DNA from 3 places in the Bifidobacterium sp. WCA-178-WT-4B genome. Region 3 is predicted to be linked to each of the others. Evidence: riboswitches for the same ligand, from Rfam matches in the RefSeq annotation. Region 3 holds a riboswitch; each other region holds the start of a gene.

Region 1 (7,712 bases), on a different contig from region 3:
GCGCTGCTTGGAACCACGGGCGGCGATGTCCACGCGCTGCTGCTTGGCGAGCTTCTGGGCGTCCTTGGCGTCCTTGGCGTTGGTGAACTTCTTCTCAGTGGCCTCGGAGCCAGGCTTTGCGGCCACTTCCTGAGCAGCCTGAGTGTCAGCAGCGGGGGTGTGGGTTACGACGCGCGGCGCGTAGCCGTGCTTCTTGTCACCGCGGATGGCCTTCCAGCCTTCGACCATGGCGCGCGCGGCCTCTTCCGGGTTCTCGGCACCCGCGATGGCGGAGACCGCGAACCAGCCAGCGGCCTTGGTGTCGGCGAGCATGGCCATATCGGCTGCGGTCACGCCGCCGCCCACGACCACCGGGAACTCGCTGGCGACGCAGATGGTGTTGATCTGGGCGGCGTCCAGTGTCTTGCCGGAGCCGTCGTTGCCGCCCACGGAAGCCTCGGGCTTGGTGGTGGAGACGTGCAGAGGGCCGGCGCCAATGTAGTCAATGCAGCCGTCGGGCAGCTCGTTGATGAGCTGAACGAGGCTTTCGGTCTCAGCCGACAGACCCACGATGGCCTCGTCGCCGAGCAGGGCGCGGGCTTCGCGCGGCTCCATGTCGGTCTGGCCGATGTGCACACCGTCCACCTTGATGCCCTTGCGGCGGGCCTGCCACACCACGTCGGCACGGTCGTCGATCACAAAGGCCACGGAATCGGACTTCTCATTGTCCTCGATGATCTGCGCGATGTCGCGGGCCATGTCGGTCAGCTCAGAGGCATCGGCCTCCTTGGCGCGCAGTTGGATGAAGGTTGCGCCGCCGTGCAGAGCCTGATCCACCACGTCGGTCAGCGGACGGCCTTTGCAGTCCTCCGGCCCCACCACGAAGTACGCGGACAGGTCGAAGCTGTCTCGCATGGAGGCGTATGGGTATTCATTACTCATTATTATTCCTACCTTTGTTGTTTCTTGTGGAAGTCTTATTGGGAAAAACTGTTACGAGCTCCCTCATCAGAGGGAACTGAAACTACTGCACCAAAATCTCGGATTCCGCCACCTGTTCGGCGGTCACATTCCACAGCGCGTCAAGGAACGCGACCTGGAATGAGCCCGGCCCATGCGAAGTCGTATCGGCTATCTCTCCCGCGCGGTTGTACAGCAGAGATGCGGACAGAGCGGCGGTCAGCGGATCGGAAACCGCCAGATATGTGGCAGCCACGCCGCCCAGCGAGCAGCCGGCACCGGTGATCTTGGTCATCATCGCGCTGCCGCCCGGCAGTCGGTACACGGTTTCGCCGTCGGTCACCAGATCGGCGATGCCGGACACGGCCACGGCGCAGCGGGTGGAAGCGTCATGGGAGGAATGCTTGGCGTGCTGTTCGGTCAGATACTGTGCCAGCGCCACCGCCGCAACGGTTGCGGACTCCACGCCATCGACGGATTCCACTCCGGCGGGGCGGTGCTCGGAAATGTCCCCCACGGTTTCGGTATTGAGCCCCCACATGTTCGCCAGCGCGATTACCTCGGAGGCGTTCGCGCGAATCATGGTCGGGGGAGCGGCCTTGAAGGCCTGAAGAATGGCGGTGCGGGTGCGGCCGATGCCGGCGGCCACTGGGTCGAGCACCCACGGCTTGTCCAAGTAGTTGAGTCGCTGGGCGATTTCGGGCAGCGCGTCCTTATAGAACGGCAGCAGCGTGCCCACGTTGATGTAGTTCGCGCCCGCGATTTTCGCGGTTTCGATCACGTCGTCCGGCAGGAAACTCATGGCCGCAGTGCCGCCGGCCGCCAGTTGCGCGTTGGCAACCAAATTGATGGTCACAAAATTGGTGAATGACTGGGCCAACGGAGTCGTCTCGCGTACGCGGCGAACGGCATCGGCGATATTGTCGCGGATGGGTGAATCGGCTGGAACCGGAGTCCCGGCGGTACAACCGCTGGACATACCGGTAAACGATGATGCACTATTGCTCATTTACTGCTCCCTACGATGGTCTTAACCAACAGGTTCTAAGGGTCAGGCTCAGGCCTTTCTCAACTCGCGAACCACATGCGAGTCCCCCTGCACTACAGTGCCGACGCTATGCGCCAACATGGACATTATCGTGACGGATTTGTTCGATACGTGTCGTCAGGTCTGGCGCGTCCCGTCCATTCGTGATATGTGGACGCCTCCGCCGAGCAACATCTCCCGAATTTGTGACGCTAACGCGATGTCAGTGGTACAAATTGGGGAAGGGCAGAACAACAGGAACAATATGGAGGTGTTTGCGATATAGGAATCGCTGCGAACGGCCGCTCGTGAGACGCGGAACATATACCGGACAATGCCGCCTGACCTGTCACCGTATACGGCTATCCTGAAGCGGTTGTTATTAGACCCCAAACCGTTCAAACCAGAAGGTGCATTGTGGCTCAGTCCAAACTCGATGAAGTCGTATCCCTTGCGAAGCGTCGCGGCTTCGTGTTCCCCGCCGGCGAAATTTACGGCGGCACCCGTTCCGCTTGGGATTACGGCCCCCTCGGCGTCGCTCTCAAGGACAATATCAAGCGTGAATGGTGGCGCTCCATGGTCGTCACCCGTCCTGATGTCGTCGGTGTCGACACCTCCATCATTCTGCCGCCCGAAGTGTGGGTGGCGTCCGGCCACGTGAGCGTGTTCAACGATCCGCTCGTCGAGTGCCTCAACTGCCACAAGCGCAACCGCGCCGACAAGCTCGAAGAATCCTACGCCGAGAAGCACGGCGACAAGATGCCGGAAAACGGCATGAAGGACATCGTCTGCCCGAACTGCGGCACCCGTGGCCAGTGGACCGAACCGCGCGACTTCAACATGATGCTGCGCACCCACCTCGGCCCGGTCGAGGACGAGAACAGCCTGCACTACCTGCGTCCGGAGACTGCACAGGGCATCTTCGTGGACTTCAAGAACGTGATGACCTCCTCCCGTTCCAAGCCGCCGTTCGGCATCGCCAACATGGGTAAGTCCTTCCGTAACGAGATCACCCCGGGCAACTTCATCTTCCGCACCCGTGAGTTCGAGCAGATGGAGATGGAGTTCTTCGTCACGCCCGGCACCGATGAGGAATGGCACCAGTACTGGATCGACGCCCGCACCCGCTGGTACATCGACCTCGGCGTCAAGCCGGAGAACCTGCGCCACTACGAGCACCCGAAGGAGAAGCTCTCCCACTACTCCAAGCGCACAGTGGACATCGAATACAAGTTCGGCTTCCAGGGTTCCGACTGGGGCGAGCTCGAAGGCATCGCCAACCGTACCGACTTCGATCTGTCGGCCCACTCCAAGCACTCCGGCGAGGATCTGAGCTACTTCAACCAGGCCACCGGCGAGAAGTACGTGCCGTACGTCATCGAACCGGCCGCCGGCCTGACCCGCTCCCTGATGTGCTTCCTCGTGGACGCCTACGATGTGGACGAGGCCCCGAACACCAAGGGTGGTGTCGACAAGCGCACCGTGCTGCGTCTCGACCCGCGTCTGGCCCCGGTCAAGGCCGCCGTGCTGCCGCTGAGCAAGAAGCCTGAACTGCAGACCGTGGCACAGAACCTGGCCGACGACCTGCGCTTCAATGAATGGATGATCGACTACGACGAGTCCGGCGCCATCGGCCGCCGTTACCGTCGTCAGGACGAGATCGGCACCCCGTTGTGCATCACCGTGGACTTCGACACCCTCGAGGACCATGCCGTGACCATCCGTGAGCGTGACACCATGGCCCAGGAGCGTATCGCCCTCGACAAGGTGGCCGATTACGTGGCCGCCCGCATCGGCGAGAAGCGCACCCGCGTGCCCCTGAAGCCTGTGGAAATGGGCGGTGAGCCTTGGCCTGAGTCCGGCGTTCAGGAAGCCGGCGGTCTGTACTAAAGACGGGTCTGTATAGAGGCTCCCCTCTATGAGGGGAGCTGTCCACGAAGTGGACTGAGGGGAGCCAAAGCTATTTCAGAACAGGAACCACATGGCAGAATCTGAAACCGAAACCACCATCACCGCTACTCACGAGACCAACAATCTCGACCCGCGTACGGACGCGCCGGCACGGCCCGAGACTCCGGTACACATCGCCCCCGTGCAGCTCGGCAACATTACCGTGCCGACCCCGGTGGTGCTTTCGCCGATGGCGGGCGTGACCAACTGGCCGTTCCGCGTGATCTGCGAGGAATACGGTCCCGATGGTCTTTACGTGGCCGAGATGATCACCGCGCGGGCCCTCGTGGCGCGTAATCCGAAAGCCCTGCGTCTCTGCCATTTCGCCAGAAGCGAAAAAATTCGTTCGCTGCAGTTGTATGGCGTGAATCCGTCCATCACCGAACAGGCGGCGAAAATCGTGGTCGACGGCAACATGGCCGACCATGTGGACCTGAACTTCGGTTGCCCGGTACCCAAGGTCACTCGTCGCGGGGGAGGCTCGGCCCTACCATGGAAAACCGACATATTCACCGAGCTCATCCAGCGTGTGGTTGCCGTATGCGAGCCGGCGGGCATCCCCGTCACCGCGAAGATCCGCGTCGGCATCGACCATGACCATGAGACCTTCCTCGAAGCCGGACACATCGCGCAGGAGGAGGGCTGCAAGGCCGTAACCCTGCATGCCCGCACCACCGCCGAATACTATGGCGGTCATTCCGACTGGTCACGCATCGGCGAGCTTAAGGAACACCTCAACATTCCGGTATTCGGCAATGGTGATATCTGGGGTGCCGAGGACGCGCTCGAAATGGTGCGCGAGACCGGCTGCGACGGCGTGGCCATCGGCCGCGGATGTCAGGGCCGGCCGTGGCTGTTCGCCAACATCAGAAACGCCTTCGAGGGCAATACCGAACGGCTCAACCCGAATCTGGGCGAGGTCTGCCGGGTGATTCACCGTCATGCCGAGCTGCTTACCGAGTTTTATGAGGGCGATGAGATGATGGCCGTCCACGATCTGCGCAAGCACATCGCCTGGTATCTGAAAGGATTCCCGGTGGGTGGGTCCACCCGCAAGGCCTTTATGGAATGCGAGAGCCTGACCGATGTGGACCGCGAGATCGGCAAGCTCGACCCGACCATCGAATACCCGCCACGCGTGGTCGACAAACCGCGCGGCCGCGTGCGTTTCGCCAAGAAGGTGCACTTGCCGTATGGGTGGTTGGAATCGCGTACCACCACCCACGAAGAGCGTGAGGCGCTCTTCGGTGACGACCCAATGGACGCCAGTTACTGAGAAAATACTGAGAATACACGCAACACGCGCCATTCTGCGCGTGAATTTCCCTCCAAGAGTAGCCTGTTTGCGCTACTCTTGGGTGTAACCGTGAAGTGACAGGAGCCAAACGTGAGCGAGATCGCGCAGAATGAGTTCAACGACAAGACCAACATCAAGGTTGTTGGCGTCGGCGGTGCCGGCGGTAATGCCGTCAATCGCATGATTGCCGAGGGACTGCAGAATGTTGAATTTGTGGCGGTAAATACCGATGCGAAGGATCTTCTGCGCTCCGACGCCGACGTGAAAATCTCCCTGTCCGATCAGTCCAGCCGCGGACTCGGCGCTGGCGCGGACCCGGAGAAGGGTGCTAAGGCCGCACAGGATCATCAGTCTGATATCGAGGAATCCCTGAAGGGTGCCGACATGGTGTTCGTCACCTGCGGTGAGGGTGGTGGCACCGGTACTGGCGCCAGCCCGATCGTCGCTCGTGCGGCTCATCAGCAAGGTGCTCTCACCATCGCGGTTGTCACTCGTCCGTTCAGCTTCGAAGGTCCTCAGCGTTCCGCTTCCGCCGAATACGGCATCGACAACCTGCGCAAGGAAGTCGATGCGCTGATCGTCATCCCGAACGATCGCCTGCTTGAGCTTTCCGACCGTTCCATCGGCATCATCGAAGCCTTCAAGACGGCCGATACCGCACTCCTCGCCGGCGTGCAGGGCATCACCGACCTCATTTCGATGAATTCCTACATTCACGTCGATTTCTCCGACGTGAACTCCATTCTTCGTGGCGCTGGTACTGCGCTGTTTGGCATTGGTTCCGCGCGGGGCGAAGACCGCGCCACCCAGGCCGCCGAAATCGCCATCAGCTCCCCGCTGCTTGAGGAGAGCATCGAGGGTGCCCACGGCGCGTTGATCAACATTGCCGGCCCGACCGATCTGAAGCTGCAGGAAGCTTCCGCCGCCACCGAGCTTGTACGCAAGGCCATTCACCCCGAGGCCCAGATCATCTGGGGTCTTGCTCTGGATGATGCCTATGGCGACGAAGTGCGTGTTACCGTCATCGCGGCCGGTTTCGATCCGGTTGCACCGCAGGATCCCTCTGCCGCCGCTCCGGCAATTGCCGTACCGGCCGCCCAGCCGGCTGCCACGCAAACGCAGCAGCCCGCCGCCGCTCCAGCCGCCCAGCCCGTGGCCACTCCGCGTCCGGAATTCACCCCGGCGACCGCAGACCCGGCATCCCTGCCCTTTGACGATCCGACTACCTCGCATCCGGACATCGCCGTGAACGATCCCGCCGGCGATCTCGACATTCCTGATTTCCTGCGCTGAAAGGACTAATCCATGGCTGGGTTCATGAAAAACGCGATGTCCTATCTGGGCATGAGCGACGTTGTGGACGATGAGGACGACTACATCGAGGAGGACGAGGAGCAGAAGCCGGCTCCGAAGTCCGCATTCGATTCCGACCATACGGTCACGCCGTTGGCGTCAACCACCGCGCCTGCCGCATCGTCGACCACCAAGCCGTTCCCCGGTGGCCGCGTGAACAGAATCACCACCATCCATCCGAAGTCATATGAGGATGCTCAACTGGTCGGTCGCGCATTGCGTGACGGTGTTCCGGTCGTACTGAATCTCACCGATGTGGCCGAAGCCGTGGCATATCGCATTGTGGACTTCTCCGCCGGCGTGGTGTTCGGCGTGCGTGGTTCCCTCGAGCGTGTCACTCCGCGCGTGTTCCTGTTGAGCCCGGCGCAGGTGAACATCAAGGTCGAAGAGACGACAAAACCAGCCTCGGCACACGATTTGTTCGCTGACTGACCGGTTCAGTAGTTTTCGTATTCGACGTTATATCGATATTCGGCCGACTCCCAGCAAGGAGTCGGCCGATTCTTATTGTGCTCCGAGCAAACTTTTCATGCGTGGTTGTTAGTCTGTCAGCATGCTTTCCTTAGTGTTCTCTCTGATCGGCCGCATTCTTGCATGGCTCATCAACGCGTATATCACGGTTCTGTTCGTGCGCATGATTCTGGACTGGGTCTCCATTTTCGCACGAAACTGGTATCCACGTGGTGTGGTGGCCCAGCTGATCAACATTGTGTATTCCATTACCGAACCCCCTCTGCGCTGGCTACGTCGCTATATTCGTCCATTGCCGCTCGGCCCGATTTATCTTGATGTCAGCTTCATCGTGCTGTATCTTGCGCTGGTGGTACTAGAAAGTGTTGTTCTGATAGTGTTCTGAGGCCGTTTTTAACCCGCCGGAGGCATATATATGGCATAAAAACCCACGTCGAATGTTCTGAAACGATGGGGTCGTGATAGCATTCTGACTTGAGACCAACGTAAGTGCGGGCAATGCCCCAAAGCGAGGTGCAAGATTTATGGCTCTGTTGACGCCGAAGGATATTAGGGAGCATACCTTCCAGACTGTTCGATTCAAGGAAGGTTATGATGTCGACGAAGTCGATGACTTCCTTGATCAGGTCACGGAAACCGTCGAGGCTCTTGGACGTCAGGCGGTAGCCGGCGGTC
Region 2 (7,712 bases), on a different contig from region 3:
GCCATCCAGTCGCGGATAGCGCAAACGCTTCACCCCATCCGATGTGGCGACCTCATAGATTTCGTAATCCGAAACATCCGCTCCCGAGGGCAGATGGAAGACATCAATGGCCTGACTCACAGATTCGTCAGCGGTTGGCACTGATGACCTCGTCCACTGCGATTGAGCAACCACGGGCCTCGGCTCCCTTCGCCCGGCCCTGCAGCAGGAATCCGTTCGGAGTCCGATGGCCAAGATCCTCGGTCAGAATACCGATGCAGGAATTCCAATTGGCAAGGTCGTAATGGGCTATCACACCAGTCTCACCATCCTTGACGGGAGTCAGCGTCTCCGGATCAAGGAAGACCGTGCGCACCCAGGCGGGGTTCGCCTTGAGATAGTTGCTGGTGCCATCCGTATACCACGACAGAATATTTTGGTCATAGATCTGCGAGCTCAACTCGGTCATGCCATACATGTTGACGCAGTGGTGGCGCGGCACCCCCAGTGTCTGTTCCAGCTCATCAAGCATCTGGTCTTCGGTGATGTCACGCTTAGTGCTCTTGAAGCCGCCAGTGTCGAACAAGCGGCTATCGGGGGCCAGCGCGAACGTCAGATCATGCTCATGCAGGTAATCGAGCAGATACAGGTAGGATGACGAGACACCCATCAGCATCACCGGTTCGCCGTCGGACACCGCACGATTGAGGAAATCGATGATGCCATCGAATTTGAGCCCATGTTCATCGAAGAACACGCCGCTGCCTTCGCTGCCGCAGAGTTCCACGGCCTTGGTGAGATACCGCGACAGGGAGGAGTTCTGGTTCATGTCCCACGCCGGAGAGATCACAGCAATGCGAATGCGTTCACGATCCGGCATGATGAAATGGCGGAACGGCACAATCATCGATTCATCCCACACCTCAAGATCGGGGTGGAAGTTGCGCCCACGCATCTTGCCGCCATGCGTGGTTCCGCTCGTCATGAATACGGCTTTGCACTGCTCGGTCGGTATGGTCGAAAGGTCAAGGTGCTTGAACCCGTCCACCGGCATCGGCGGAATCTCCCGCCAATCCTTGAGCGTTGCGGGGGTGACGCGTTTAGCCGCGCAGTAACGACGGTACGGCAGATCATACGTGTACTGATAGATGAACACGTCGCGCGCCAACGCACCAAACGCCTCTTCCGGGGCCTGCTCACAGCCATAGGTATGGATAAAATCCAGAATCCCGCGCTTGATACGACGCGCGTCATCCATCACATCAGTCATTGCATCGCTCCTGTCAATATCCAATATCAACCAGCATTATCGTTCATCGTGCGCCGCAACGCCAGTCCCATCCGCCGGATCGGCTGCTGGAACATCCATGGACGCCGGCGCACGATGCTTCGCCACCAAATCCGGAAGAGCGATGAACAGCGCATTGAGAATGATGGCGCTGAATACACCGACCATGATGTTGTTGCCAAAGAACACGCTTGCGCCGCCGGTCAGGCCGGAGAGCGCCTTGGGCAGGGCGATGCCGAGCAGCAGAGACATGCCGATGACCGTTTGACGGCGCTCGTCATCAGCGACCTTGCGCAAGGCTCGCAGACCGGTCACGATCAGGCTGGCCGCAGCCGGCAGGAAGATGCCTCCGACGACTGCCGAGGGAATGACGGACAGCAGCGCGCCCGCCTTTGGCACGAAGCCCAGAATCAGCAACAGAATGGCGGCGATGATCACAGGCGTGCGCGTGCGCAGCTTGCCTTCGCCGGTCAGGTTGAGCAGGCCGACATTTTGCGGGTATGCGGTGGTGGTGAATCCACCAATCAGCGAGGAAATGGCCGAACCTGCCGCCTCGCCGGCGAGGCCGTAGCGCACCTGCTTGCGTTCGAGGGTCGTGCCTTGAATCTCGGAAGCCGCCTGATAGACGCCGAGAGCCTCCATGACGGCAACCATATAGGCGATGAAGAACGGAATGAAGATCTTCCAGTCAAACGTAAACGGCCCGTAAGGCATGAAGGTCGGCAGGCCCAACCATCCCTTGGAAGCCACAGGAGAGAAGTCCACCATGCCAAACACTGCGGCGACCACGGTGCCGACGACAAGCGCGATGAGGAATGAGAACGACTTAAGCAGACCCTTACCGAGCAGCGACAGGACAAGCACAATCGCCGTGGTCAGGATCGACACGGTCAGGATGTGCGGATCGGCAAACGTCTTGTCGCCGGGAGCCCCGCCTAGAAACTCGCTCAGCGTGAATCCGGACAGCGAAACACCGACCATAAAGATGACCACGCCCGAGATCATCGGAGAGAACAGGAACCTCATCCGCTCTATCACACCGGTCAGGCACAGCAACAGGAACACAAGCGAAGCGATGAGAATGGACGAACTCGCCGCCCCCAGCATGCCAGCCGTACCTGCCGCGATCATCAACGCGTCAAACGCGGCTGACGGCCCCTGCACCACCGGCAGGCGAACCAGCCGAGTGGCCTGGATCAGAGTAACCAGGCCGGAGACGATGAAGATGGCGTTAATCATGTTCGACGACAGGGCAATAGGTAAGCCGATTGCTCCGGCCACGAATACCGGATCAAGCCAAACATTGGAAACGAACACATGCTGGAAACCCAGCAGTATGTTCTGGGCGGTCAGCTCCTTGCGTATTGACATACGCTTCCTCTCTCTCAACGCGCATATGGGATGCCGAGCCGAACAGAGGAGTTCAACCGTCGTATTCCCTACGCGAGTGTTAGCTCACAGGTTCGAAGGGCTCGGCACATACCGTCTCAGCCTAAAGCACCCCTTACGAATCGGTTTTCGCACGTCACCGTAACAAACCTTGACATCTCCGTCAAGAAAATTCGTGCTCTTTTCGGCAGCTGCCCGATGTGAGATAACAAACAGTTTTACGAATGGAGAAGGAATCGAAGCAATGCGGCCAGACTCACCAACCCCACAGGACCATGGACTTGGAGTCGGCGGGAGTGAAGTTGGAGTCGCCGGTGGTGCAGGCAGCGGTATCGGCGGCGGTATCGCGACCGGGCAGTTCGCGGGTTTCGCGGCGGATGGCGTTGCGCCAGAGGCGGGCGCGGTTGGAGCGTTGCACCTCCACGATGTTGCCGTCTCGGCCAGCGGCGAAGACGCTTTCCTGGTCGCCGGTTTGCATGCGCTTGACTTCACGGCGCAACTGTCGATTCTCTTCTTCGAGCTCAAGGATGCGCGCGATACCGGAAAGATTGATGCCCTCATCCTGACTTAGGCGCTGAGCTCGGGTCAGGCGGGCAATGTCGCGCAGGCAGTAGCGGCGTGCGCCGCCATCGGTGCGCTGCGGACGGACCAGACCCAGCCGGTCGTACTGGCGAAGGGTCTGGGGGTGGATGTTGGCCAGTTCGGCGGCCTGGCCGACGGTGAAGATGGGCAGTTCGATATCGAAGCCGACATCATCGGCTCCGTCGAGATCGGCCCTGCCCATCACCAGCGCGGTTGCGCACATTGCGTACAACTGCTTCATTTGGTTGGCTAACCGCGCCATTGTTCACCTCCTGATTACAGGCTGAGATAGTCGCCGGCTTTTTCGTCGAATTCTTTGGCGGCGTGCTTGACCGCCAGACCCGGCTTGGCGGGGATCATGATCTGCACGCGGCCGATCAGGTCGCCCGGCTGGTTGCCGCGCTGGACACCGAGTCCCGCGAGCTTGACCTCCACGCCGGAGCTGGAACCGGCCGGCACCTTGAAGGTGACGGGATTGCCGTCGATGTCCTTGGCCTCGACCTTGCCACCGGCCACGGCCTGGCCCACGGTGACGGGCAGGTCCATGACGATGTCGTGGCCGCGCATCGAGAACGCGGCATCGGGCTTGACGGTGACGTGCAGGTACAGGTCACCGGCCTTGCCGCCATTGATGCCCGGCTTGCCCTTGCCGGCAAGCTTGATTTTCTGGCCGTCCTTGACGCCCGCAGGCACGTGGGCCTTGAACTTCTTGCCGTCCACGGACAGGGACACGGTAGCGCCCTTGACCGCCTGACGCAAGGTCAGGCTGATTTTGGAGTTGCGGTCCTCGCCGTTTTCGGGGCGCGGGGCCTCCTCATAGCCATAGCCGCCGGCATTGCCGTACGCCTGCTGGCTGTAGCCGCCTTGGCCTGCAGCACCGCCGAACATCGAGAAGATGTCGTTGATGTTGTTGGGGCCGCCGCCCGAAGTGGAGAAGCGGATGCGCGAGCCATTGCCGCCGGCACCCTGGCCGAACATGGAACCAAAGATGTCGGAGAAACCGGAAGCATCGAAGCCGCCGGCGCCGGAACCGCCGGCGAAGCGGGCGCCGCCCATGCCGAACTGACGAATCGCGTCGTACTTCTGGCGATCTTCCTTCTTGCTCAGCACGTCATAGGCTTCGGAGATGTCCTTGAACTTCTCCTCGGCTTCCTTGGTCTTGTTGACGTCAGGATGGTATTTGCGGGCGAGCTTGCGGTACGCCTTCTTGATGTCGTCGTCCGAAGCGTCCTTGGAGACACCAAGGACTTTGTAGAAGTCTTTGCTGAGCCATTCGTTTTCAGCCATTCATGTCTCCTTTCGTATACGTTCTTCGCGTTGGCTCCCCTCATCGAGGGGAGCCAACATGTCATCGGTCTTGCGGGGAGGCCACGACCACACGGGCGGCGCGGATTACGCGGTCGCCGATGCGGTAGCCGGCCTCAACCACGGTGTCAACCGTTTCCTTTTCGGCATTCGCGTCCGGCTTGTGCAGGATCGCGTCATGTTTGGTGGGGTCGAAGTCCTCGCCCTTTTCGCCGAACTTCTCGACGCCGAACTTCTCGAAGGCTTTGTCGATCTTGGTGGCAACGGCCTTGAACGAGTCGTCCATCTCGCTGTGTTCGCGAATGCGGTCGATATCGTCGAGGGCGGGCAGCAGCGCGGTCAGCACGTCGATGATGCCGTGCTGGCGGAAGCGCTCCTGCTCCTTCTGCGTGCGATTGCGGTAGTTGATGAACTCCGCACGTTCGCGCTGCAGGGCTTCGAGGTAGTCTGCGGCTTCCTTCTTGGCCTTGCCGAGGGGGGTGAGGGTGTCTTCGGAATCGGAGGGAGCGGAATCGGACGAGCTATCGCTCGGCTGTTCCGCTCCGGCGTTCGCCGGGGTCTCTCCCTCAGTCGCGGACTTCGCCGCGCCAGCTCCCTCGTCAGAGGAAGCTTGGGATGCGGTCTCGGCTTTGGCCGAGTCCTGCGGCGCGGCGGAAGCGGCACCCTCAGCGGCCTGGTCGGGATCCGGCAGGTCGTTCAGGTAGTCGTCCTTGTTGAACTCGGACATCACTTGTTGTCCTTGTCGTCATCGTCGTCCACGACCTCGGCCTCGACGGTGTCGTCGTCGGAACCGGAGGCGGAGCCAGCGGAAGCGCCAGCGCCGGCAGCGCCAGCCGCACCGGCACCAGCCGCGGCACCCTCGGCACCCTGCTGGGCGTAGAGGACCTGGCCGATCTTCTGGGCGGCGGTCATCAGCTCGGTCTGAGCGGTCTTGACCTTCTCGGTGTCGTCACCCTTCAGGGCCTCCTTCAGGGCGTTGACCTTGTCGGTGACCTCCTTGACGATGTCGTCGGAGAGCTTGTCCTTGTTGTCGTTGACGAGCTTCTCGGTGGAGTAGGCGAAGGCCTCGGCCTGGTTGCGGGTCTCGGCGTCCTCCTTGCGCTGCTTGTCCTCAGCCTCGTGAGCCTCGGCTTCCTTGACCATGCGGTCGATCTCGTCCTTCGGCAGGCCGGAACCACCGGTGATGGTCATGGACTGCTCCTTGCCAGTGCCCTTGTCCTTGGCGGACACGTGCACGATGCCGTTGGCGTCGATGTCGAAGGTGACCTCGATCTGCGGGACGCCACGCGGAGCCGGAGCGATGCCGGTCAGTTCGAAGGTGCCCAGCGGCTTGTTGTCGCGTGCGAACTCACGCTCACCCTGGTAGACCTGGATCAGCACGGACGGCTGGTTGTCTTCAGCGGTGGAGAAGACCTCGGAGCGCTTGGTCGGGATGGCCGTGTTGCGATCGATGAGCTTGGTCATGATGCCACCCTTGGTCTCGATACCGAGGGACAGCGGGGTCACGTCGATAAGCAGAACGTCCTTACGGTCGCCCTTGATGACGCCGGACTGCACGGCGGCGCCGACAGCCACAACCTCATCCGGGTTCACGGACTGGTTCGCTTCCTTACCGCCGGTAAGCTCCTTGACCAGGTCCTTGACGGCGGGCATACGAGTGGAGCCGCCGACGAGCACCACGTGGTCGATGTCGCTCACCGAGATGCCGGCATCGTGCAGCACGTTGTTGAACGGCGTGCGGCAGCGGCCCAGCAGGTCGGAGGTCATCTCCTCGAAGTGCGCGCGGGTCAGGGTCTCGTCCAGGTGCACCGGGGTGCCGTCGGGGGTCATGGCCAGGTACTGCATGGAGATGCTGGTGGAAGAGGAGGAGGAGAGTTCCTTCTTCGCCTGCTCGGCGGCTTCCTTCAGGCGCTGCAGCGCGATCTTGTCCTTGGACAGGTCGACGCCGTACTTGTTCTTGACTTCGGAAACCAGCCAATCGATGATCTTCTGATCCCAGTCATCGCCACCGAGGTGGTTGTCGCCGTTGGTGGCCTGAACCTGGATGGTGGAGAAGCCGTCGTCATCCTTGCCGATCTCCAGCAGGGAGACATCGAAGGTGCCGCCGCCGAGGTCGAAGACCAGGATGCGCTCGTCTTCCTTGCCTTTCTCAAGGCCGTAGGCCAGAGCGGCTGCGGTCGGCTCGTTGATGATACGCAGGACGTTCAGGCCGGCGATCTTGCCGGCGTCCTTGGTGGCCTGACGCTGGGCATCGTTGAAGTATGCCGGGCAGGTGATGACGGCGTCGGTGACGGGCTCGCCGAGGTATGCCTCGGCATCCCTCTTCAGCTTCATCAGGATCTGCGCGGAAATCTCCTGCGGGGTCCACTTCTTGCCGTCGATGTCGACGGTCCAGTCGGTGCCCATGTGGCGCTTGACGGAAGAAATAGTGCGGTCAACGTTGGTCACGGCCTGACGCTTGGCCACTTCGCCGACAAGGATCTCGCCGGACTTGGAGAAGGCCACCACGGACGGCGTGGTGCGCGCGCCTTCAGCGTTGACGATAACGGTGGGCTCGCCACCTTCAAGAGTTGCGATGCAGGAATTCGTGGTTCCCAGATCGATACCAACTGCGCGTGCCATAATGTGTGCTCCTTTGTGGGACTTGCGATTGCCCGGCCGGCGCCGCCGTTCGCCACGACCTGTTCGGGTTGTGACGCGCGGTGTGCGCGAGCCGTCTCGCACGTGTTCGTTCTTTCGTTCTTCGCCCGGGTTTCGGTCGGTTCCTTGTGCGGTTCCTCTCGGTTGTGGGGTTTGCATTCGCAGCCGCCCATTCCCGTGCTTCCGAAACTTGAGCCTACACCACTCAACTTTAAACCGCAAGTGCATATTCCCGGATTCGGCAAAAAACTTGAGCGATTCTCACTCAGGTTTCTGCGAAGCGCGGCACACGGCACGTATCGCGTCACAACCAAAAGCTGCCGGAAAACCATCGCCCGCCGGGCATCGGCTCGGCGGGCGATGGTTTTCCGGCGGCTGGACGACTCGGGATTACCGGTCGGCCAAGGCCGAATCAGTTGTTCCTGGCGTTACGCGCGGCCTTGATGAGCATCGCGATCGCAACCAGCATCACAGCCGCGATGGCGATGGCCATAACGGCGGTACCGGTGGCGCCCAGCGGGCCGGAGAC
Region 3 (7,712 bases):
AAGGCGTGCTGGGCACCATCGCCGGAGACGACACCGTCATGGTGATTTGCACCAATGACGACACCGCCGTCTCCCGCTCCGACTGGCTACTAAGCCTCGCCTCCAAATAACCAACACGCCGTGCATAAATATACAGTCCTCTGTATATACTTGCATCAGTTTGTTTTTCAGACCTTGAACGAAAGGGAACCAATGGCAGATAACAAGCGCATTGTTCTGGCCTACTCCGGCGGTCTTGACACCTCCGTCGCCATCTCGTACCTGAAGGAGCGCACCGGCAAGGACGTCGTGGCCGTGTCCCTCGACGTCGGCCAGGGCGGCGAAAGCCTCGAGACCATCAAGCAGCGCGCCCTTGCCTGCGGAGCCGTCGAATCCTACGTGGTCGACGCCCGTGACGAGTTCGCCAACGAATATTGCATGAAGGCCCTCAAGGCCAACGCCATGTACGAAGGCGTCTACCCGCTGGTCTCCGCCATCTCCCGTCCGCTGATCTCCAAGCACCTCGTGCGCGCCGCCCACCAGTTCGGCGCCGACACCATCTCCCACGGTTGCACCGGCAAGGGCAACGACCAGGTTCGTTTCGAGGTCTCCATCGCCTCCATCGACCCGACGCTGAAGGCCATCAGCCCGATTCGCGACCTGTCCCTGACCCGCGACGTCGAGATCGCGTTCGCCAAGGAACACAAGCTGCCGATCACCCAGACCGAGAAGTCCCCGTACTCCATCGACCAGAATGTGTGGGGCCGCGCCATTGAGACCGGCTTCCTCGAGGATCCGTGGAACGGCCCGACCAAGGACTGCTACTCCTACACCGACGACCCGGCCTTCCCGCCGGTCGAAGATGAAGTCGTCATCGAGTTCAAGGAAGGTGTGCCGGTCAAGATCGACGGACGTGACGTCACCCCGCTGCAGGCCATCGAAGAGATGAACCGCCGCGCCGGAGCCCAGGGCATCGGCCGCATCGACCTCATCGAGGACCGCCTGGTCGGCATCAAGTCCCGCGAGCTGTACGAGGCTCCGGGTGCCGTGGCTCTGATCACCGCTCACCAGGAACTCGAAAACTGCTGCCTCGAACGCGAACAGCACCGCATCAAGCGCGACATCGACAAGCGCTGGGGCGAGCTGGTTTACGATGCGCAGTGGTTCTCCCCGGCAACCCAGTCGCTCAACGCCTTCATCGAAGACACCCAGAAGTACGTGTCCGGTGAGATTCGCATGGTCCTGCACGGTGGCCGCGCCGTCGTGACCGGCCGTCGTTCCGACTCCTCGCTGTACGACTACAAGCTCGCCACCTACGATTCCGGCGATACCTTCGACCAGAAGTCCTCCAACGGCTTCATCGACATCTACGGTCTGCCGTCCCGCGTGGCCGCAGCGCGCGACGTCAAGTTCGGCAACGGCATCGAGGTCCCGAAGAACACCGTCGAGTGATTCTTACTCAGTCGCCCCCGCTGCGAGGCTGTCGGCATAGCTGACTGGGAGTGGTCTTTGAAAGGACTGTCCTCAGTCACACTCCATGTGACAGCCCTCGCCAGCGGGGGCAACTGTATGTTTGAACACATTGCTACGCTTAAACACAGCTATTTTCACTTTTCAAGGAGCCTTCATGACTGAGAACAACGAACATCTGGCCCTGTGGGGTGGTCGCTTTACGTCTGGTCCGTCGCCGGAATTGGCCCGACTGTCCAAGTCCACGCAGTTCGACTGGCGCTTGGCCGACGACGACATCGCCGGTTCGCGCGCCCACGCCCGTGCTCTCGGCCGTGCGGGACTTCTGACCGCCGACGAGCTGCAGCGCATGGAGGATGCGCTCGACACGCTCCAGCGCCACGTTGACGATGGCTCCTTCGTCCCCATCGAAGACGATGAGGACGAGGCCACCGCCCTCGAACGCGGTCTGATCGACATTGCCGGCGACGAACTCGGCGGCAAGCTCAGGGCCGGCCGTTCCCGCAACGACCAGATCGCCTGCCTGATTCGTATGTGGCTGCGCCGCCACTCCCGCGTAATCGCCGGACTCCTGCTTGACCTCGTCAACGCCCTGATCGAGCAAAGCGAAAAGGCCGGCCGCACCGTGATGCCGGGCCGCACCCACATGCAGCACGCCCAGCCCGTGCTGCTCGCGCACCAGCTCATGGCCCACGCTTGGCCGCTGATCCGCGACGTGCAGCGACTGATAGACTGGGACAAGCGCATCAACGCCTCCCCGTACGGCTCCGGCGCGCTGGCCGGCAACACGCTCGGCCTCGACCCGGAGGCCGTGGCGCGTGAGCTCGGCTTCTCCCGCGTGACCGACAACTCCATCGATGGCACCGCCGCACGTGATCTCGTGGCCGAATTCGCGTTCGTGGCCGCCATGACCGGCGTGGACATCTCCCGCCTGTCCGAGGAGATCATCATCTGGAACACCCAGGAGTTCGCCTTCGTCAAGCTCGACGACGGCTATTCCACCGGCTCCTCCATCATGCCGCAGAAGAAGAACCCGGATATCGCCGAGCTCGCCCGCGGCAAGTCCGGCCGACTCATCGGCGATCTGACCGGTCTACTGGCCACCCTGAAGGGCCTGCCCACCGCCTACGCTCGCGATCTGCAGGAAGACAAGGAGGCCGTGTTCGACCAGGTCGACACGCTCGAAGTGCTGCTGCCCGCCTTCACCGGCATGGTCAAGACCATGCACTTCGACGGCGACCGCCTGGAAGAGGAAGCTCCGACCGGCTTCGCGCTGGCCACCGACATCGCCGAATGGCTCGTCAAGAACGGTGTGCCGTTCCGCCACGCGCACGAGCTCTCTGGTGCCTGCGTCAAGCTCGCCGAAGGCCGCGGCCAGGAACTGTGGGATCTGACCGACAATGACTTCATCGAGACCTTCGCCGCGTTCCTGCCGGCCGACAAGGCTCCGGGAGTACGCGAAGTGCTCTCCAGCCACGGTTCGGTCGACTCCCGCAACGGCAAGGGCGGCACCGCTTACGGTCGCGTACGCGAGCAGATCGCCGACGCCAAGGCCGAGGTCGAAGAACTCAAGCTCTTCCCCGCATCCACGTCGGATGGCTCCGCCTACAAAGCCCCCGGCACGTTCTAGTCCCAATGAAGCTCCCTCTGATGAGGGAGCTTCATTTTGCTGTTGTCACTGCAACGGCATACACTGAGAAATCGTAACGAACGGGAGCCGTGAGGCTGAGAGGAAGTTGCCAGACTTCGACCGGGGAACTTGACGCGGGTCATGCCGCCGTAAGGAATCGTTGTTGCAGATTTGCCGGGTTCTCCAATACAGCTTTCATTCCGTTTGCATAATTCAGCCGTGAGACGGTCGTGATGGAGCCAATACATCACAACGGTCGAACGGTCGCATGATTGGGTTCATGAATGGGCGCACCACTTAAGGTACGGTTCGTTTCGTGCACCCTTTTTTACTATCTGAAAGGATATTATGCAGGTCAACGGAGAGCAGGTCACGCTCGAGACGCCGGTCAGCGTCGCCGATTATCTCGAAGCGCGCGGATTCCGCGCCGAGCGTGTGGCCATCGAACTCAATGGTGAGATTATCCCGCGCGATAAGCGTGCCGACGCCATGCTCGACGACCAGTGCGTCATGGAAATTGTGCAGTTTGTACAGGGTGGATGAAAGGAAAAGCTATGAGCAATATTAATCCGGTTACTGAAGCATCTGTTGAGGCGACTCCGCTGCCGCCGCAGCCCGCCGTCACCAATCCGGTCGGCACCGCCGCGCCGATTCTCCCGGTGAAAGACAAGCCGCTGAACTTGGGCGGTCACGAGTTCCAGTCGCGATTCATCCTGGGCTCCGGCCGCTACGACCTGAACCTCATCAAGGCCACGGTCGAACATGCCGGCACGCAGATCGTCACCATGGCACTGCGCCGCGCGCAGACCACCGAGAACAGCGTGCTCGACTACATTCCCGAAGGCATTACGCTGCTGCCCAACACCTCCGGCGCGCGCAACGCTGAGGAAGCCGTGCGTATCGCCCGACTGGCACGCGAAGTGTGCCACACCGACTTCGTCAAGGTCGAAATCGAACACGAGACCAAGTACCTCTTGCCGGACAACGCCGAAACCATCCGAGCCACCGAGATGCTGGCCAAGGAAGGCTTCGTGGTCATGCCCTACATGTTCCCGGACCCGATTGCGGCCCGTCAGCTGGAGGAGGCCGGTGCCGCTGCCGTTATGCCGCTCGGTTCGTTGATCGGCTCCAATATGGGCCTGCGCATGCGTGACTTCATCGAAATCATCATCGCCAACGCGCATGTGCCGGTCATCATCGACGCTGGTATCGGCCGTCCGAGCCAGGCCTGCGATGCGATGGAGATGGGTGCGGATGCGGTGATGGCGTACACGGCCGTTGCCTCTGCCGGCAATATCCCCCTGATGGCTGAGGCGTTCAAGCACGCCATCGATGCCGGTCGTGCGGCGTATTTGTCTGGCCTTGGCAAGGTGACCGAGGGACAGGCTGTGCCGTCCAGCCCGACTACGGGGTATTTGCACTGACACTTTTATTAGCTCCCCTCTCTGAGGGGAGCTGGCCGCGTAGCGGACTGAGGGGAGCTGGAAACATGGAGAAAACATGGCATTGACTGATGAACAGGTGGAGCGGTACGCGCGCCATCTGATTTTGAAGGGCGTGGGCGTCAAAGGGCAAAAGCGGTTGCTGGCCTCCAGCGTGCTCATCATCGGAGCGGGCGGGCTTGGTTCTCCGGCCGCCCTGTATCTGGCGGCGGCTGGCGTCGGCCATATCGGACTGGTGGACGGCGATGTGGTGGATATGAGCAATCTGCAACGCCAAATCATCCATACCACCGCACGTGTCGGAGCGCCCAAAGTGGAATCCGCGGCCACAGCCATCCGCGCGCTCAACCCGGATGTGACGGTTGATGCCTACTACGAGCTCGTCGACGCGAGCAACATCGCCGGCCTCATCAAACCGTACGATCTGGTGATCGATGCCACCGACAACTTCGCCGCAAAATTCCTCATCAATGACGCCTGCGTGCTGGCCGGCAAGCCGTACATCCATGCCGGAGTGGTCGGATTCGCCGGTCAGGTGATGACCGTCATTCCCGGCGAAGGCCCCTGCTACCGCTGCATCTTCCGCGACATGCCCGCCGCCGGTGAGATTCCGACCTGCAAGGAAGCCGGCGTGCTGGGCGCGGTGGTCGGTGTGATCGGCAGTCTGGAAGCCACCGAAGCCGTGAAGTTGATTGCCGGCGTGGGGGAGCCGTTGGTGGGGCGCATGCTCACCGTGGATGCGCTGACCATGAATATTCGACGGGTCCCACTGCCAAAGCATGTGCCGGATTGCCCGGTGTGCGGTGAGCAGCCGACCATTACTGCTATTGATCCGGCCAACTATATTCAGCCGGCCTGCGCGATTTAGAGCTATGTGGCTCCCCTCCTTGAGGGGAGCCAAGATCAGAACGAGAGGGGAAGAACATGCCTATTGCCTTGCATAATGCGGTCGTTGACGATGAGAGCAGTGAATCATCGTACTGCCGCATCACGCCGGCGGAATTTGCCAAGCTCGACCCGAATACGGTCACGCTGCTCGACTTGAGGGAACCAGCCGACTTCGCCGCCCACCCGGTCGAAGGTGCCATCAATGCACCACTCGACCCTCTGGCCCATGTGCTCAAAACCGTGCCCACAGATCGAACTGTCGTAGTCTATTGTGCTCAAGGATGGTGGAGCGAGGAAGTAGCTGAAATCCTTGCCGATCGCGGTTACGATGTAGCAAGCCTAGATGGCGGTTTTCAGGGTTATCTCGACTATCTTGAAACCCACCATGATTAACGGTTCCCGTTGTCGTTCTTTTGGATGAGTGTGCACGGACATACGTGTGCCCTACAATCGGTCACGGTATTACTCGATGGATTCTTGAATATCGTCGGGCAATCGTGATTCACAACAAGGGATTGCACTGAACCAACCCGAACGGAGGGTCGAAACCGTGGGACATCTGCTCACTCGGACGCAGATTCAACGCCTGGTCGCCAAGTACGGCCGTGAGGTCATCGAACACCAGCACATGCAGATCGAACGCTGCTGCTACCAGCATGGCAGCGTCACCACGTTCGAGCATTCCGTGCGTGTCGCCTGCCTGGCTGTGTGGATGGCCGACCGCGCACACCTGTGGTACCGCGTCGACCTCAAATCCCTGATTCGCGCGGCCCTCCTGCACGATTACTTCCTGTACGACTGGCACGACTGGGATAACGGCGAACACCAGTGGCATGGCTTCACCCATGGCCACGCCGCCCTGGTCAATGCCCTGAAGGACTTCAAGCTCAACGATATCGAACGCAACAGCATCGAGAACCACATGTTCCCGATGACCCCGGTGCCGCCGCGCTATATCGAAGGCTATCTGGTCACTTTGGCGGACAAATGCTCCGCCACCGCCGAGACCTTCTCGTTCGACCGGTTCAACAAGCGCGCGTTGCCCGCCGCGAAGCCTTACGCCGAGATCGAAGCCCGTCGATGATCACCACACTCGAACATTATTTCCTCTGGTTTCTGTTCTACAGTTTCGTCGGCTGGATGTACGAGTCCATTCTCGTCTCCTGCCAACAGCACCGCTTGGTCAACCGAGGGTTCCTCAACGGCCCGCTGTGCCCGATCTACGGCACCGGCGCGATACTCGCCGTCGCCATTCTCGGCAACGTACATAACCCGATCATCATCTTCCTGATTTCGATGGTGGGCGCCACGATACTCGAATACACAACCTCATGGGTCATGGAGCAGCTGTTCCACGCCCGCTGGTGGGATTACTCGAACTTCCGCTTCAACCTCCAAGGCCGCGTCTGCCTGCTGGGCGCGTTGATTTTCGGCCTCGGCGGCGTGGGCGTGGTACTTGGTTCGCAGCCATATGTCGAGCGGGTCACGGATATGATTCCGCTGCCGATGCTGCATACGCTGGTCACGGTACTGGCTCTGATCACCATCATCGACTTGGCGGTCACGGTTACGGGCATGCTCGAATTCGAGCAGGTGCTCGATTCCGTCGCTCAGGTGGTGCAGGATGTGGCGGCCCGCGCCGGTGGCACGTGGCAGCGTGGCTCCAGTGCGGTATCCGACAGGATGCGTGAGTTTTCGCAGGATACGGTTGAGCGTCTGCGCTGGGCCGTCAATGGCGTCATCAACGCACAGCAGAAGCGTATGCTCAAGTCCTTCCCGAAGTTCCAGGTGCCGGATCGTCAGGACATCATCGACTCTTTGCGCGAACTTATGGGCCCGCGCCGCTAGAATAAGGCGTTTTACTGAATCGCGCGGCTCGGCTGGTGTTCGGCACTGTCGCCATGTTCTGCGAAACTTGACTGTGCCCAATTGGGCAGTCTCATTCACAATTCGATAGGGAGAAGCGACAAGCTATGGCTCACGTCACCGACTTCAAGGAAGCGGGTTTCAACACCCTGCTTGAGGAACTGGAATGGCGCGGGTTGATTTCCCAGTCCACGGACCGGGATCGACTCGCAGAAGCACTGAACGGCGAGCCCATCACCTATTATTGCGGCTTCGACCCCACCGCTGCATCGTTGCATATCGGCAACCTCGTGCAGCTCATCAACATGCGTCACCTGCAGCTTGCGGGCCATCATCCAATCGCCCTGGTCGGCGGCGCCACCGGACTCATCGGCGACCCGCGCCAGTCCGGCGAACGCACGCTCAACCCGAAGGACGTGGTGGCCGGCTGGGCCGAT

What was found. Region 3 has a riboswitch for thiamine pyrophosphate ahead of thiS (sulfur carrier protein ThiS). Riboswitches for the same ligand answer to the same signal wherever they lie in the genome.
Region 1: another riboswitch for thiamine pyrophosphate. It lies ahead of FYJ31_RS10885 (hydroxyethylthiazole kinase); the one in region 3 lies ahead of thiS (sulfur carrier protein ThiS).
Region 2: another riboswitch for thiamine pyrophosphate. It lies ahead of FYJ31_RS00610 (solute carrier family 23 protein); the one in region 3 lies ahead of thiS (sulfur carrier protein ThiS).

Annotation. Positions count from the first base shown of each region.
Region 1 is NZ_VULV01000016.1:58,018-65,729, forward strand. It holds gene thiC (phosphomethylpyrimidine synthase ThiC) at 1-921, opposite strand, end outside; gene FYJ31_RS10885 (hydroxyethylthiazole kinase) at 1,004-1,948, opposite strand; TPP riboswitch at 1,939-2,047, opposite strand; gene FYJ31_RS10895 (glycine--tRNA ligase) at 2,384-3,856, shown strand; gene dusB (tRNA dihydrouridine synthase DusB) at 3,948-5,192, shown strand; gene ftsZ (cell division protein FtsZ) at 5,304-6,506, shown strand; gene FYJ31_RS10910 (cell division protein SepF) at 6,519-6,998, shown strand; gene FYJ31_RS10915 (YggT family protein) at 7,120-7,422, shown strand; gene FYJ31_RS10920 (DivIVA domain-containing protein) at 7,562-7,712, shown strand, end outside.
Region 2 is NZ_VULV01000001.1:128,212-135,923, forward strand. It holds gene FYJ31_RS00600 (acyl-CoA reductase) at 1-141, opposite strand, end outside; gene FYJ31_RS00605 (LuxE/PaaK family acyltransferase) at 128-1,249, opposite strand; gene FYJ31_RS00610 (solute carrier family 23 protein) at 1,286-2,638, opposite strand; TPP riboswitch at 2,686-2,782, opposite strand; gene FYJ31_RS00615 (heat shock protein transcriptional repressor HspR) at 2,913-3,500, opposite strand; gene FYJ31_RS00620 (DnaJ C-terminal domain-containing protein) at 3,515-4,525, opposite strand; gene grpE (nucleotide exchange factor GrpE) at 4,587-5,270, opposite strand; gene dnaK (molecular chaperone DnaK) at 5,270-7,165, opposite strand; gene phoA (alkaline phosphatase) at 7,596-7,712, opposite strand, start outside.
Region 3 is NZ_VULV01000003.1:47,681-55,392, reverse strand. It holds gene FYJ31_RS03510 (arginine repressor) at 1-110, shown strand, start outside; gene FYJ31_RS03505 (argininosuccinate synthase) at 193-1,431, shown strand; gene argH (argininosuccinate lyase) at 1,607-3,079, shown strand; TPP riboswitch at 3,150-3,253, shown strand; gene thiS (sulfur carrier protein ThiS) at 3,428-3,622, shown strand; gene FYJ31_RS03490 (thiazole synthase) at 3,634-4,503, shown strand; gene thiF (thiazole biosynthesis adenylyltransferase ThiF) at 4,580-5,389, shown strand; gene FYJ31_RS03480 (rhodanese-like domain-containing protein) at 5,446-5,802, shown strand; gene FYJ31_RS03475 (HD domain-containing protein) at 5,960-6,493, shown strand; gene FYJ31_RS03470 (putative ABC transporter permease) at 6,490-7,257, shown strand; gene tyrS (tyrosine--tRNA ligase) at 7,383-7,712, shown strand, end outside.